One region of the Pseudomonas asplenii genome, then DNA from elsewhere that is predicted to be linked to it. Evidence: predicted binding sites of a transcription regulator. Region 1 holds the regulator's gene; each other region holds the start of a gene.
The links. Region 1 encodes sigma-54, which starts transcription at its own class of promoters, with help from an activator protein. Its sites were predicted from a motif close to ANTGGCATNNANNTTGCTNT; they were not measured.
Positions count from the first base shown of each region.

Region 2: a site for sigma-54 is predicted at 4,493-4,512, ahead of BLU37_RS02885 (pilin). Genes of this name have one in related genera too.
Region 3: a site for sigma-54 is predicted at 2,414-2,433, ahead of glnK (P-II family nitrogen regulator). Genes of this name have one in related genera too.

Region 1 is NZ_LT629777.1:2,648,919-2,654,456, reverse strand. It holds gene lptC (LPS export ABC transporter periplasmic protein LptC) at 1-454, shown strand, start outside; gene lptA (lipopolysaccharide transport periplasmic protein LptA) at 441-986, shown strand; gene lptB (LPS export ABC transporter ATP-binding protein) at 986-1,711, shown strand; gene BLU37_RS12100 (RNA polymerase factor sigma-54) at 1,894-3,390, shown strand; gene hpf (ribosome hibernation-promoting factor, HPF/YfiA family) at 3,470-3,775, shown strand; gene ptsN (PTS IIA-like nitrogen regulatory protein PtsN) at 3,785-4,249, shown strand; gene rapZ (RNase adapter RapZ) at 4,252-5,109, shown strand; gene BLU37_RS12080 (HPr family phosphocarrier protein) at 5,126-5,398, shown strand.
Region 2 is NZ_LT629777.1:633,757-639,294, reverse strand. It holds gene coaE (dephospho-CoA kinase) at 1-538, opposite strand, end outside; gene BLU37_RS02900 (prepilin peptidase) at 538-1,407, opposite strand; gene BLU37_RS02895 (type II secretion system F family protein) at 1,411-2,628, opposite strand; gene pilB (type IV-A pilus assembly ATPase PilB) at 2,632-4,332, opposite strand; gene BLU37_RS02885 (pilin) at 4,557-4,964, shown strand; gene BLU37_RS02880 (tetratricopeptide repeat protein) at 5,063-5,538, shown strand, end outside.
Region 3 is NZ_LT629777.1:1,859,402-1,864,939, forward strand. It holds gene BLU37_RS08385 (methyl-accepting chemotaxis protein) at 260-1,900, shown strand; gene BLU37_RS08390 (accessory factor UbiK family protein) at 1,960-2,220, opposite strand; gene glnK (P-II family nitrogen regulator) at 2,637-2,975, shown strand; gene BLU37_RS08400 (ammonium transporter) at 3,011-4,351, shown strand; gene BLU37_RS08405 (secondary thiamine-phosphate synthase enzyme YjbQ) at 4,564-4,989, shown strand; gene sutA (transcriptional regulator SutA) at 5,091-5,420, shown strand.

The sequences.
Region 1 (5,538 bases):
GGACAACACCGCCATCGACTACTATGCGATCAACGCCCACAGCATTCAGTACATGCCCGACGGCAAGATTCAGTACGACATGACCGGCGACAAGGTCGAGCACCTCAAGGTGTCCGATGTCACTCTGGTGACCAAGCCGGACCTGCAGATCTACCGTGGCACCGCCTTCCCCTGGCATGTCCAGAGCGAACGCGCCGAGGTCAACCCGGACGGCACCGAAGTCGAGCTGATCGATTCGGTACGGGTCGCCCGCACCGACGAAAAACAGCGCAATGTGCTTATTACTACAACACGGATGACAGTATTCCCACAGAAGCAATATGCGCAGACCGAGCAAGCCGTTAGAATCGACGGCCCCAACGGCGTGACCACGGGCAAAGGCATGAAAGCCTATCTGGAAGAAAGCAGGATGCACCTGCTATCGAACGTAAGAGGACAGTATGAGTCTCGTTAAAACCCTCCCTATTTTGCTCAGCCTGGGCGCAGCACTGGGAAGCGTGAGCGCCTGGGCTCTGCCGAACGACAGCGAGCAGCCCATCCGCGTTCAAGCTGACGATGCTCAACTGGATGACAAACAAGGCATCGCCACCTACAAGGGCGACGTCATCATCACTCAAGGTTCGATGATCGTTAAGGGCAACACCGTGACGCTCACCCGGACCAAGGACGGCGCCATCGACGTGGTGACCTCCGTGGGCAACCTGGCCTACTTCGAACAGAAGCAGAAAGCCACCGACCCACAGCCGGTCAAGGGTTATGGCAAGACCATCCAGTACCACGCCCAGCAGAACCGCATCGTCCTGATCGACCAGGCCAAGGTGATCAACGAAGGCAACACCACCGAAGGCGAGAAGATCGTCTATGACACGGTGAAACAGGTGGCGACCGCCGGTCGTGCCAACGGCACTCCGATCACCACGCCGCGCCAGCGCATCGACATGGTGATCCAGCCGAAAAAGAAAACCGACGAGCAAAAGGCCCAGTAATGGCAACTTTGAAAGCCCAGCATCTGGCCAAAGCCTACAAGAGTCGCCAGGTGGTGCGTGACGTCAGCCTGTCGATCGAAAGCGGCCAGATCGTCGGTCTGCTCGGCCCCAACGGTGCCGGCAAGACCACCTGCTTCTACATGATCGTCGGGCTGGTCCAGGCCGATCAGGGCCGCGTGCTGATCGACGAGCAGGACGTCAGCCACCAGCCGATGCACGGCCGCGCGCGCGCCGGGATCGGTTATCTGCCACAGGAAGCCTCGATCTTTCGCAAGCTGTCGGTGGCCGACAACATCATGGCAATCCTGGAAACACGCAAGGAACTCGACAAGGCCGCTCGCCGCCAGGAGCTGGAGAGCCTGCTGCAGGAGTTCCATATCAGCCACATCCGCGACAACCTCGGCATGAGCCTGTCCGGTGGTGAGCGGCGCCGCGTGGAAATCGCCCGCGCCCTGGCCACCGCGCCGAAGTTCATCCTGCTCGATGAGCCCTTCGCTGGCGTCGACCCGATTTCCGTGGGCGACATCAAGCAGATCATCCACCACCTCAAGGCCAAGGGCATCGGTGTACTGATCACCGACCACAACGTCCGCGAGACCCTGGATATCTGCGAAACCGCCTATATCGTCAACGATGGGCAGCTGATCGCCGAAGGCGATTCGGCCACTATCCTGGCCAACGAACTGGTCAAGGAAGTCTATCTGGGCCACGAGTTCCGCCTGTAAGCATCTGGATGCCCAATACTCGCCTGAGCGCATGAATGTTCGATAAAAACCACTGTTTTATTGTTACAGCGCTCTAGGCAAACACTCGGATTTCAGGCATATAATTTGCTTATGTTTGGCGCTCCGGCGCCCTGTAGTGGATGGCGCATGCGCGCCGGCGAATAAGGTGTTAAGCCCCTGCCATGAAACCATCGCTCGTCCTTAAAATGGGCCAGCAGCTGACGATGACACCGCAGCTGCAACAGGCCATCCGCCTGCTCCAATTGTCGACTCTGGATCTTCAGCAGGAAATCCAGGAGGCCCTGGAATCCAATCCGATGCTCGAACGCCAGGAAGAAGGCGACGACTTCGATAACAGCGATCCACTGGCCGACAACGCCGAGCAAAAGACTACTGCCGAAGTTCCGGAAACCTCCTATCAGCAGGAAACCGCACCCACCGTCGACAACATCGACGAAGGTGAATGGAACGAACGCATTCCCAACGAACTCCCGGTCGATACCGCCTGGGAAGACGTTTACCAGACCAGCGCCAGCAGCCTGCCCGGCAACGATGACGACGAGTGGGACTTCACCACCCGTACTTCCGTCGGTGAAAGCCTGCAAAGCCACCTGCTGTGGCAACTGAACCTGGCACCGATGTCCGACACCGATCGCCTGATCGCCGTGACGCTGATCGATTGCATCAACAACCAGGGCTACCTGGACGAGACCCTTGAGGAAATCCTCGAAGCGTTCGACCCGGAACTGGACATCGAACTCGACGAAATCGAAGCCGTCCTGCACCGCATCCAGCAATTCGAGCCAGCCGGTATCGGCGCGCGCAACCTCGGTGAATGCCTGTTGCTGCAACTGCGCCAATTGTCAGCCAAGACCCCGTGGCTGAACGAGGCCAAGCGTCTGGTCACCGATTACATCGACCTGCTGGGCAGCCGCGACTACAGCCAGTTGATGCGGCGCATGAAACTCAAGGAAGACGAACTTCGCCAGGTCATCGAACTGGTGCAGAGTCTCAACCCGCGCCCGGGCTCGCAGATCGAGTCGACCGAAGCCGAATACGTGGTGCCCGACGTGATCGTGCGCAAGGACAACGAGCGCTGGCTGGTGGAGCTGAACCAGGAATCGGTGCCACGCTTGCGGGTCAACCCACAATACGCCGGCTTTGTCCGCCGCGCCGACACCAGCGCCGACAACACCTTCATGCGCAACCAGTTGCAGGAGGCGCGCTGGTTCATCAAGAGCCTGCAGAGCCGCAACGAGACGTTGATGAAGGTAGCCACCCAGATCGTCGAGCACCAGCGCGGCTTCCTGGAGTACGGCGACGAAGCGATGAAGCCACTGGTGCTGCACGACATCGCCGAAGCCGTGGGCATGCATGAATCGACCATTTCCCGGGTCACCACCCAGAAATTCATGCATACCCCGCGTGGTATCTACGAACTGAAATACTTTTTCTCGAGCCATGTCAGCACCTCCGAAGGCGGTGAATGCTCGTCCACGGCGATCCGCGCGATCATCAAGAAACTGGTTGCAGCGGAAAATCAGAAAAAGCCGTTGAGCGACAGCAAGATCGCTGGTTTACTGGAGGCACAAGGCATTCAGGTCGCCCGTCGTACCGTCGCCAAGTACCGCGAGTCCCTCGGGATCGCGCCTTCCAGCGAACGGAAGCGGTTGATGTAACCGCCGGGCGTGCCACAGCGTTCCAGTGGCAAGCCACCAGGCTTGCCGCTTTATGCACTGGCAACGAAGGAGAAGCTGTATGCAAGTCAATATCAGTGGACACCAACTGGAAGTGACCGAACCACTGCGGGCCTATATCGGCGAAAAGCTCAACCGATTGGAACGCCATTTCGACAAGATCACCAATGTACAGGTGACAATGGCCGTCGAAAAACTGAAGCAGAAAATCGAAGCCACTTTGCACATCCACGGTGGTGAGGTCGTCGCCAATGCAGAACATGATGATATGTATGCAGCCATCGACCTGCTGACCGACAAGCTGGACCGCCAACTGAAAAAGCATAAGGAAAAGAACCTGCACCTGCTCCAAGGTACGGGTCGTTAACTCCCTCCCATGATTCGACTTGAAAACATCCTGACCCCCGGCCGTTCCCTGGTGAACGTGCCGGGTGGCAGTAAGAAGCGTGCCCTCGAACAAATTGCCAACCTGATCAGCCGTGAAGTGCCAGATCTGGAAATGCAGGATGTCTACGAGAGCCTGATTGCCCGTGAAAAACTCGGCTCCACCGGTTTTGGCAACGGCATCGCCATTCCCCACTGCCGCCTCAAAGGCTGTGAGGCGCCCATCAGTGCCCTGATGCACCTGGACGCCCCCATCGATTTCGACGCCATCGACGGTGCCCCGGTAGACCTGCTGTTCGTATTGCTGGTCCCGCAGGCCGCCACCGATGCCCACCTGGAATTGCTCAGGCAGATAGCCAGCATGCTGGATCGCAAGGAAGTGCGTGACCGCCTGCGTAGCGCACCGAGCAACGAGGCCCTGTATCGGGTTGTCCTGGACGTACAAAACGGTCAGTAAACATGCGCTTGATCATCGTCAGCGGCCGCTCCGGCTCAGGTAAAAGCACCGCCCTCGATGTACTCGAGGACAGCGGCTATTACTGCATCGACAACCTGCCGGCCGGACTCTTGCCGGAACTGGCCGAACGGGCACTGATCAATACCGAGCTGGCACAGCCGCTGGTCGCCGTGTCCATCGACGCACGCAACCTGCCGAGTCACCTGTCACGCTTTCCCGAACTGCTGAACGAAGTCCGCGGCCGGCATATCCAGTGCGACGTCCTGTACCTGGATGCCGACGAGGAAACCCTGCTCAAGCGCTTCTCCGAGACACGCAGGCGCCACCCCCTGAGCAGTGCCAATCGCTCGCTGGCCGAGGCCATACGCGACGAGACCAACCTGCTGGGACCGATTGCCGATCTGGCCGACCTCAAGGTCAACACCACCCATCTGAATCTCTACCAGTTGCGTGACACCATCAAGCTGCGTCTGCTGAACCAGCCGGAACCGGGCACCGCGTTTCTGATAGAATCGTTCGGCTTCAAGCGCGGCATGCCGGTGGACGCCGACCTGGTGTTCGACGTGCGCTGCCTGCCCAATCCGTATTGGAAACCCGAGTTGCGCGAGCAGTCCGGACTCGACCAGCCAGTGGCCGATTACCTTGCCGCGCAACCGGATGTCGAGGAAATGTTCCAGGACATTTCCAGCTACCTGCTCAAATGGTTGCCACGCTTCGCTGCCAGCAACCGTGCGTATGTCACTATTGCCATTGGCTGCACCGGCGGGCATCACCGCTCCGTCTATCTGACCGAGCGTCTGGGTCGGCTCTTGCAACAATCCCTGAAGAACGTCCAGGTCCGCCACCGCGACCTTAGCTGAAAGGATCACCATCGCGATGCCCGCTCTGGAAATCGAAATCATCAACAAACTGGGCCTGCACGCCCGCGCTTCCGCGAAGTTCGTCGGCGTTGCCGGTCAGTACCCTTGCCAGATCCGGGTAGGACGCACCCCCGAGAGCATGGTCGATGGCAAGAGCATCATGGCCATGATGATGCTGGCTGCCGGCAAGGGCACCAAGATTCACATGAAAACCGAAGGCGAGCAGGAAAACGAGGCGATGGAAGCGCTGGTGGCACTGATCAACAACTATTTCGACGAAGGCGAGTAAACACTCGCCCCACACTGCAGGCCAGCCCCACACCAAGCAGTGGGGAGCCAGCTTGCCATCGATCGTTTCACCACCGTCGCCCCTGCTATCAACCGCCTCCCGCCCCGCCGAACAGCCGCGCAACAAGCAATACCACTCCC
Region 2 (5,538 bases), 2.0 Mb from region 1:
CCAGCACATCATCGGCATGTTTCAGGCGTTCCTCGCGACTGGCCTGAGCCTTGAGGATGGCTTGCACCTGTTCTTCGCTGGTCTGGTCTCGTTGCAGGGTGCGCTGCATCTGCAGCGCCTGCGGCGCGTCGATGACCAGCACGCGCTGGGTCGTGGCGTACTGGCCGGATTCTATCAGCAGTGGTGAAACCAGAATCGCGTAGGGCGACTGTGCCCTGGCCAGGTGGCTGGCAATCTCTGCAGCTATCAATGGGTGCAGCAGTGCTTCCAGCCAGCGCCGTTGCCCGGCATCCTCGAAAATCAGCTTGCGCAGGGCGGTCCGATCAAGCTGACCGTCAGCCTGCAGTACGCCTGGGCCAAAGTGTTCGGCAATCTTCTGCAACGCCGGACGACCGGGTTCCACCACCCAGCGGGCGGCGTGGTCGGCATCCACGGCGTGAATACCCAGGTCGATGAAGTGCTGGGCGGCAGCGCTCTTGCCACTGCCGATGCCGCCGGTCAGGCCGAGAATCCAGGGTTTTGCAACGGGTGTGGTCATTAGAAGCCGGCAAATTGCAGATAGGAGGCGGTTATTTGACCACCCCAGAGCAATGCAATCCAGCCGGCAATCGCCAGATAAGGGCCAAAGGGGATCGGCGTCGAGGTCTGGGCGTTACGCAGGCGCAGCAGAATCAGCCCGAGTATCGCGCCTACCAGTGACGACAGCAGGATGGTCAGCGGCAGTATTTGCCAGCCGCCCCAGGCGCCGAGCATCGCCAGCAGCTTGAAGTCGCCATGGCCCATGCCTTCCTTGCCGGTCAACAGCTTGAATACCCAATACACCGACCACAGGCTCAGATAACCGGCGACGGCGCCCCACAGTGCATCGTTCAGCGAGGTGAACATCGCGAAGTGGTTGGCGATCAGGCCCAGCCAGAGCAGGGGCAGTACCAGGACGTCGGGGAGTATCTGGTGGTCGGCATCGATCAGGCTCATGGCCAGCAGCCCCGAGGTCAGCACCAGCATCAAGCCGGCAGGCCAGCCGAAGCCGAAGTGCCAGGCGATAAATGCCGAGAGCAGGCCGCAGGCCAGTTCGGTCAGCGGGTAGCGCTTGCTGATCGGGGCCTTGCAGCTTGAGCATCTGCCGCGTAGCAGGGCGTAACTGAGCAGTGGCAGGTTTTCCCAGGCTCGGATGCGATGGTTGCAGTGCGGACAATGCGAATGCGGCAGCAACAGGTTATAGGCCGAGGTGTGGGCGGGGGGCGGCAGGCCGAGTACATCGTGTGCCTGGGCGCGCCAGTCGCGCTCGAGCATTTTCGGCAGTCGCCAGACGACGACGTTGATAAAGCTGCCGACGATCAGGCCGAGAATGAGTGCGCAAAAAACAAAGGCCAGCGGGTAGCTGGCCAGGAAATCGGGTAGGGGCATCGGTTAGACCACTTGGCCAAGCTTGAAGATGGGCAGGTACATGGCGATCACCAGGCCGCCGACGATGACGCCCAGTACGGCCATGATAATGGGTTCCATCAGGCTGGTAAGGCTGTCGACGCTGTTGTCGACTTCGGTTTCATAGTAACTCGCGACCTTGTCGAGCATGTCGTCAAGGGCGCCGGACTCTTCACCGATGGCCGTCATCTGCAGCGCCATACTGGGGAAAACACCGGTGGTGCGCATGGAAAAATTCAACTGCATGCCGGTGGAAACGTCCTGCTTGACGCGGTTTACCGCATTCCTGAACACCACGTTGCCGGTGGCGCCCGAGACCGAGTCCAGGGCTTCGACCAGTGGCACGCCCGCTGCGAAGGTGGTCGACAAGGTACGGGCGAAGCGTGCAACGGCAGACTTGTAGAGTATCGGACCGACAATCGGGAACTTCAGAAGCGCTCGATCCATCCAGTTGCGAAAGCGTTCGGAGGTCTTGTGTGCGCGTATCAGCGCATAGATACCGCCTCCCAGGCCAATCGCCACTGCCCACCACCAGTCCTGCAGTATCTGCGACAGACCGATCACCATCAGCGTGAAGGCCGGCAGTTCCGCGCCGAAGCCGGCGAAGATCGCCTGGAACTGTGGCACCACCTTGATCAGCAGGATCGCGGAAACAATGATCGCTACCAGGACGACCGCGATCGGGTAGTTCATGGCCTTTTTGATCTTGGCCTTGAGCGCTTCGGTTTTTTCCTTGTAGGTCGCTACCCGCGAAAGCAGGCTTTCCAGGGCGCCGGCCTGTTCGCCAGCGTCGACGAGGTTGCAATACAGGTCATCGAAGTACTCCGGCTTCTTGCGCAGAGAGGTCGCGAAGCTGTTACCTGCCGCGACCTCCTGCTTGATATCGTCCACCAGCTTGCGCATGTTCGGGTTGTCGAAACCCTCGGCAATGATGTCGAAGGACTGCAGCAGCGGTACCCCGGCCTTCATCATGGTGGCCATCTGGCGGGTGAACAGGGCGATGTCCAGAGGCTTGATGCGTTTGCCTTTACTGAACAGCGAGGTGCCTTTCTTGCGAACCCGGCCCGGATTGATCCCCTGCTTGCGCAACTGCGCCTTGATCAGGGCCGGATTGTGGCCGGTGAGTTCGCCGGAAACCTTGGTCCCTTTCTTGTCGGTTCCTTCCCAGGCGTAGGTGCTGATTTTTACTGCTTTCGTCGCCATGAATCAGTCCTTGGTCACCCGGTTGACTTCTTCCAGGCTGGTCAGCCCCTGCATGGCCTTGCGCAAGCCCGAGGTGCGCAGGTCGTTGAAGCCTTCCTTGCGCATCTGATCGGCGATCTCGATCGAGTTGCCTTCAGCCATGATCAGCCGTTGCAGTTCCTGGGTGTTCTTCACCACTTCATAAATCCCCACGCGGCCCTTGTAGCCGCCGTTGCACTGATCGCAGCCTACAGGTTCGTAGACCTTGAATGTACCGATCTGATCCGCTGGGAAGCCTTCCTTCAGTAGCGTCTCCTGGGGAATGTCGATTTCCTTCTTGCAGTGCGGGCACAGTTTGCGGGCCAGGCGCTGGGCAATGATCAGGCTGACCGAGGTGGCGATGTTGAAGCCGGGAATGCCCATGTTCTGCAGACGGGTCAGGGTTTCCGCCGCGCTGTTGGTGTGCAGGGTCGACAGCACCATGTGGCCGGTCTGGGCCGCCTTGATCGCGATTTCGGCGGTTTCCAGGTCGCGGATCTCGCCGACCATGATCACATCCGGGTCCTGGCGCAGGAATGAGCGCAGCGCCTGGGCGAAGTCCAGCCCTTGTTTCGGGTTGACGTTGACCTGGTTGATGCCTTCCATGTTGATCTCCACCGGGTCTTCGGCAGTGGAGATATTGATATCCACGGTGTTGAGGATATTCAGGCCGGTATAGAGCGAAACGGTTTTACCCGACCCGGTGGGACCGGTCACCAGAATCATGCCCTGTGGCTGCTTCAGCGCGGCCATGTACAGGTCTTTCTGATCCGGCTCATAACCCAGGGCATCGATGCCCATCTGGGCACTGGACGGATCGAGGATCCGCATCACGATCTTTTCGCCCCACAGGGTCGGCAGGGTGTTGACCCGGAAGTCGATGGCCTTGTTCTTCGAGATACGCATCTTGATCCGACCGTCCTGGGGTTTGCGGCGCTCGGAAATATCCAGGCTGGCCATGACCTTCAGGCGTGCGGCGATTCGGCTGGCCAGGTGAATCGGCGGCCGGGCGACTTCCCTGAGCATGCCGTCGGTACGCAGGCGCACACGGTAGATTTTCTCATAAGGTTCGAAGTGCAGGTCGGAAGAACCGCCCTTGATCGCATCCAGCAGCATTTTGTTGACGAAGCGCACTACGGGGGCGTCGTCGGCATCCTGGCCGGCGATGGGATCGTTTTTCTTGTCATCGATCGATTCGATGTCCAGGCCTTCGAGATCGACATCGGCCATGTCTTCAAGGCCAGTGGCGTTACTGTCGAAGAACTTGTCGATGGCGTCGGTAAGCTTGTCATCCTCGACCAGAATCGCCTCGGTGTTGAGGCCGGTGCTGAACTGGATATCGGTGATCGCCTGATGGTTGCTCGGATCGGAGATGCCGACGAACAACTTGTTGCCGCGCCGCCATAGAGGCAGGACATGGTGTTGGCGGATCAGTTTTTCACTGACCAGGCCCTTGGGCTGGCTTTCCTTGTCGAGGCAACTCAGGTCGAGCAGGGCGACACCAAAATGCTCGGAGGCAATCTCCGCGACTTCGCGGCTCTTCACCAGCTTGTTCTGGACCAGGTAGCTGACCAGGGACATCCGATTGCGTTGGGCTTGCTGATACGCCTGCTGAGCGTTCTTGTCGGTAATCAGCTCGGCCGCCACCAATTGCTTGGCCAGACCGGAGAGGGCGATATCGTTCATTGAGGCACCAGATACAGACATTGCGAGTTTTATAGCGTAGTCGGGCGGTGGTGCCAAATCGGGGAGTGCTAGGTGACAAAAAATGTCAGGTTTTGTTGTTCTGGAGCAGCGTTCAGGCGAAGCGAGGGCCCTGTCGCAGGCGTGGGGCAATCCGATGAGGCATGGCACGGGGCGTGCTTTGGAGTACATGAGCCATACGGCCTTTTCACGTCTGGAGACGAAATATGAATGCTCAAAAGGGTTTCACCTTGATCGAACTGATGATCGTTGTGGCGATCATCGGTATTTTGGCGGCGATTGCGTTGCCTGCGTATAACAACTACACGCAGAGAGCCAGGTTCGCTGAAATAAACACAATGGCTGATGCATATAAGACTGCAGTGGCACTTTGCCTTAATGACATCGGTAATACCACCAACTGCTCGGCAGGTTCTAATGGGATTCCCGTGTTGCCAACTACAGCGACTGCAAGCTTTAACCCAACTGGTTCTAGTGTGGCTGGTGGTACAATCACTTTGATCGGTACTACTGCTACCGGTAGCCTTACATCGGTACTTACACCTGTTAGCAATGGTGGTATTACTACCTGGACGCAGACTGGTACCTGTCTTGCAGCGAACGCCTGTAAGTAGTGATGGAACTGGCTTTGGATACTGAGACTTAGGCTTTATAAGGTTCAATGCCGGTATTCTCTTGTGGGGTACCGGTTTTTTTGGAGGTGAGCTATTTGATGTTTGAATTTCAGTTGAGTATGACTTTGCGTCGAAATATTTATTTGTTGTTTGCTGTTTTGGTTGCCATTTTTTTGTTATTGCTTTGTTATTCTTTTTTGAATAATCCCTTGATTTTTGACGATGAGCCGTTCTTCAGAGAGGGCGGGCCTGCCGCATTGCTATCCAGTGGGTTTAGCCTGACTCCGCGGTTATGGGTGTATGACTCCATGGCTGCCAATATAGTCTATTTTAGTGATAAGATTGTTTGGCTTAGGTTAGGTAACTTGTTTCTTCATTTTTGCACCGCTCTGGTGATTTTTGGTTTTATACGAAATTTACTCGGTAGTTTGGATGCACGAGATTCTTTATTTTTGAATGTAGATTTCGCCGCATTTATTTCGGCATTTTTGTTTGCTATACATCCGCTGGCCATTTTGACCCAGGGATATCTCATACAGCGTACGATTATATGTGCCACTCTTTTGGGAGTGCT
Region 3 (5,538 bases), 790 kb from region 1:
GTCGTGCGCATGAGGGGTCGGCGAGAAAGGAATTGATCCGAGCAAGCTTGAGGGGAAAAGAGCGATTCGGCTTGTACGTTTGTGCTGTGGTACGACGTCATTGGCCGAAAAACTCGCCATGTGCCCGTGGTGCCCGTGCTTTTGTCGGGCGCACGCAGCGATGGAATCCCTACACCGGCCCGCCACCTGGCCGTACGCGGGGGCAGGGAAACGCACACATGAAAAGGGCCACTCGACCCGTACCCACAAGGATCCACCGATGAACTGGCTCAATGATGCAAAGCTTTCGACCAAACTGATCACCTCCTTTTTCCTCTGCACCCTGATCACGCTCGCCGTGGGCATGTTGGGCATCAGTGGCGTCTCCGCGTTGTCGGCGCGCCTGCAGGCGGTGTTCAACAACAACCTGGTGTCGGTCGCCAACACCTCGCAGACCAAGACCAAGGCGGTCGGTCAGACCCGTGACATGTATCGGTTGTATGTCGCCACCGCCGGCAATGCCCCGCAGAGCCTCAAGGATGAGTTCCTGGCTTCGATGAAGGCCAACCAGTTGGCCAGCGAGCAGGCATTCGCTGCCTATCGCAAGGGCAAGCTGGCTGATGACGAGCGTATCGCCGGCGACCAGATGGCGCGCGACTGGCCGGTCTACCAGGCGCTGGTACAGCGCTATGTGGCGTTGATGGCGGCGGGCGACCTGGAGAATGGCCGGGTCCTGTTGCTGGGCGATCTGCAACTGGCCTACCGCAAGGTGATGGATCAGTTGACCATCATGATCGACTCCAATGACCGCCAGATCCGCGAAGATGCCCAGGCGGCGACGCTCCAGGAGGCAAGCGCCAGGACGCTGCTGTACAGCGGTATTGTCATCGCTTTCATTGCGGCCCTGCTGTTGGGCTTCTTCATCAGTCGCCTGATCAGCCGGCCAATCTCTACGGCCGTGTTGTGCGCGCAGCGTATTGCCGAGGGCGATCTGACCCAGCGCATCACCAGTCATGGCCGCGACGAGGCCGGTCAGTTGCTCCAAGCCCTGAGTGGCATGCAGGATAGCCTCAAGGCCACCATCCAGCAGATCGCCAGCGCCGCCGACCAGTTGGCCTCCGCCGCCGAGGAGCTGACGGCGGTCACCGATGACGGCAGCCGGGCGCTGACCCGCCAGAACGACGAAATCCAGCAGGCCGCCACGGCGGTGACGCAAATGACCTCGGCGGTCGAGGAAGTGGCGCGCAATGCCGTTTCGACCTCGTACGCTTCGCAATCGACCAGCACGCAGGCCAGCAGCGGACGCGATCAGGCCCGCAGTGCGGTGCAGGCGATCAACAACGCCACTCAGGAAATCACCTCGTCCACCGGCCTGGTCAAGGATCTGGCCGTGCAGGTACGCGATATCGGCCAGGTGCTGGATGTGATCCGTGGGATTGCCGAACAGACCAATCTGCTGGCGCTCAACGCGGCCATCGAGGCGGCCCGTGCGGGTGAGCAGGGGCGGGGTTTCGCGGTGGTCGCGGATGAGGTGCGGGCCCTGGCGGCGCGGACCCAGGCATCCACCGGCGAAATCGAGACCATGATCCATTCGATGCAGGATCGTGCCGACAGCGCGGTTGACGCGATGGGCAAGAGCCAGGCGCTGGTGACCGAGACGCAGGACCTGGCTCGGGCGGCGGGCGCGGCACTGGAGCAGATTGCCGACGGCATCTCGCAGATCAATGACCGCAACCTGCTGATCGCCACGGCATCGGAGGAGCAGGCTCATGTGGCCCGCGAGGTGGATCGCAACCTGGTGAATATCCAGGATCTGTCGACCCAGACGGCGGCTGGCGCCCACCAGACCAACGCGTCAAGCCAGGAACTGTCGAACCTGGCCCTGTCCTTCAACTCGCTGGTCAGCCGTTTCCGGCTCTGAGTCCATCGCGCGGGTTCGATCCGGCCTCGGGTCGAACCCGGCGGCTAATGCCGGGCGCCTTACTCCTGAGTCGGAGACAGCCGCGCTTCCAGTTCCGCGACCTTCGCTTCCAGGCTTTCCAGGCGCGCACGCGTACGGGCCAGAACCACCATCTGGCTGTCGAACTCTTCCCGGCTGACCAGATCCAGCTTGCTGAAACCGCTCTGCAGCAGGGCCTTGAACTGGCTTTCGATTTCGTTGCGCGGCAACGGGCTTTCGCCACTGAACAGGCGGGAGGCTTGGCCGCTCAGGGCGTCGAGGAAGGCTTTGGGCGCGAGCATGGTGTGGATTTCCGGATACAGGTCGCTGCAGTGTACCACGCAGTGTCTATAGTGATTTCTGTCGGCAGCGATGCACGATTTTTGCGCAACGTGCCGGGCGCTCACGCACCGTTGTTGTGCGTGTGGTGCGGGTACGCGACGGATTTTCCTGCAATGTGACGGGCAAAAGCTTGAAAACAATGGATTTTGCAGAGATGGCAAGGTTTCTGCTTAGTCGGTTATGACCCATGCACTGATGCAGTCGCCGTGACCAGGCAGTGCGGTCGGAGCCGTCAATCAAGGCTGCGCCGGCAACGGTTAGCGGATGTCGGCAAGCTGATCAGGGCCGACGATGCGTTACAAAGCCAGGCACTGCGCTTAGACTTGAGTCGGGTTTGTTTTCCTGGGGCAAGTCCACCAATTCGGGAGAAAGTTTCATGAAGCTAGTCACTGCCATCATCAAGCCGTTCAAGTTGGACGATGTGCGCGAGTCGTTGTCCGAGATCGGCGTGCAGGGCATTACCGTCACTGAGGTCAAGGGCTTCGGTCGGCAGAAAGGTCACACCGAGCTGTATCGCGGCGCGGAATACGTGGTCGACTTCCTGCCCAAGGTGAAGATCGATGTCGCCATTGACGACAAGGATCTCGACCGGGTCATCGAGGCGATAACCAAGGCCGCCAACACCGGCAAGATCGGTGATGGCAAGATCTTCGTGGTCAATCTGGAACAGGCTATTCGCATCCGTACCGGCGAAACCGATACCGACGCTATCTAAGCCGACCAAACCCCAACGCCCCAGGAGAAAACAATATGACTCTGCGTAAATTCGCAGGGCTAGGAGCCCTGTTGTCCCTCGTAATGCCGGCCCTGGCCATGGCGGCGGACCCGGTACCGGCTCCAGTCCTCAATTCCGGCGACACCAGCTGGATGCTGACTTCCACAGCCCTCGTGCTGTTCATGACCATTCCAGGCCTCGCGCTGTTCTACGGCGGCATGGTGCGGTCGAAAAACATTCTTTCCGTGATGATGCAGTGCTTCGCCATTACCGGTCTGATCACCATCCTGTGGTTCATCTATGGCTACAGCATGGCGTTCGATACCACCGGGATGGAAGCCGGCGTCGTCAACTACAACTCCTTTGTCGGCAGCCTGGCCAAGGCCTTCCTCGCCGGTATCACGCCAGCGAGCATTACCGGCCCGACGGCGTTGTTCCCTGAGGCGGTGTTCGTCACCTTCCAGATGACCTTTGCGATCATCACTCCGGCGTTGATCGTCGGTGCGTTCGCCGAGCGGATGAAATTCTCCGCGATGCTGATCTTCATGGGCATCTGGTTCACCCTGGTCTATGCGCCGATCGCGCACATGGTCTGGAGCGGTCCGGGTTCCCTGCTGGGTGACTGGGGCGTGTTGGACTTCGCGGGCGGCACCGTGGTGCACATCAACGCCGGTATTGCAGGTCTCGTGGCCTGTCTGGTGCTGGGCAAGCGCAAAGGCTTCCCAACCACCCCGATGGCACCGCACAACTTGGGTTACACCCTGATCGGCGCAGCCATGCTGTGGGTCGGCTGGTTCGGCTTCAACGCCGGTTCCGCCGCTGCGGCCAACGGTACCGCCGGCATGGCGATGCTGGTGACCCAGATCGCCACCGCCGCCGCCGCACTGGGCTGGATGTTCGCCGAGTGGCTGACCCACGGTAAGCCAAGCGCACTGGGCATCGCCTCGGGCGTAGTGGCCGGCCTGGTTGCCATTACCCCGGCTGCCGGTACTGTCGGCCCGATGGGCTCGCTGATCATCGGCCTGGCGGCCGGTGTGGTGTGCTTCTTCTGCGCCACCACCCTGAAGCGCAAGCTGGGCTACGACGATTCCCTGGACGCCTTCGGCGTGCACGGTATCGGCGGTATCCTCGGCGCGATCCTGACCGGTGTATTCGCTGCACCGTCGATGGGTGGCTTCAACGCCGCGACCACCGACATTGCCGCCCAGGTCTGGGTTCAGTGCAAGGGTGTCGGCTTCACCGTCCTCTACACCGCAGTCGTCACCTACGTGATCTTGAAAGTCCTGGATGTGGTGATGGGCCTGCGTGTGACCGATGAAGAAGAATCGGTCGGTCTGGACCTGGCACAACACAACGAGCGCGGCTATAACCTCTGAGCGCGTTGAAAAAATATGCCCGGCTTGCCGGGCATTTTTTTGTCTGGGTTTTGTCAACGTGAAGAGGGTTGAAAGGATTTATCCAAGGGCATTGCGGACAAAACATCGAAGCCCGCTGCCATGGGACGATTACTTACAGCATGGCAGGCGTATTAGGCGCTTTGCTTTTTTCCTGAGCGCGCTAGAATGCGCGCCGATGGGCGGAGAACTGTATGTGGCAACAGACACTGATTACCTTGCGGGCCCGGCCCCGGGGCTTTCATTTGGTGACCCAGGAGTTGCTCGCCGGCTTGCCTGAACTCCAGGCATGTCGCGTCGGTCTGTTGCATCTGTGGCTGCAACATACCTCGGCTTCGTTGACCATCAACGAGAATGCCGATCCGGCGGTTCGCCGCGACTTCGAACGTTTTTTCAACCGATTGGTCCCGCAAGGTGGCCTCGAGTATGAACACAACGACGAAGGTGCGGATGACTTGCCGGCGCACTTCAAGGCCAGTTTACTAGGCTGTCAGTTGACCTTGCCGGTCACGGCGGGGCGGCTGGCGCTGGGTAGTTGGCAGGGCGTTTATCTTGGCGAGCACCGCGATCAGGGTGGTGCTCGTAAAGTCCTTGCCACCCTTCAGGGTGAATGGGCTTGAGCCGCTGGTCTCCAGCGGATGTTGATTTTTTCCAGCGGCCTTCGACAGTCGGCATGGCTGGTCTATAACTAATCTGCTTTTCGCAAGTCATGAGGTAGAACATGAGCGACGATGATCTGGAAAATGATGACCTCGAAGTAGGCGACGAAGACGAGACCGAAGAAGGCCTGGAAGCGTCTGCAGAAGACGTGGACGTGGCGGACGACGATGGCGGCGATGCCCCTGCCCCGACCGCCAAGGGCAAGGCCAAGGCTGCGGTATCGATCGACGAATTGCCCAGTGTCGAGGCCAAGAACAAGGAGCGTGATGCTCTGGCACGTGCCATGGAAGAGTTCCTGGCGCGCGGTGGCAAGGTGCAGGAAGTGGAGGCCAATGTGGTCGCCGATCCGCCCAAGAAGCCGGATAACAAGTACGGCAGCCGACCTATCTGAGTGTCGCTTCATGCTTGCTGAAAAAGCCCGCCGTCGCTGCGGGCTTTTTCATGTCTGCAGAATGGCTGGAGCTGGAGCAGAGGTTTGAACGAAAGCAGTGGCGAGGGGACAAGCCCCC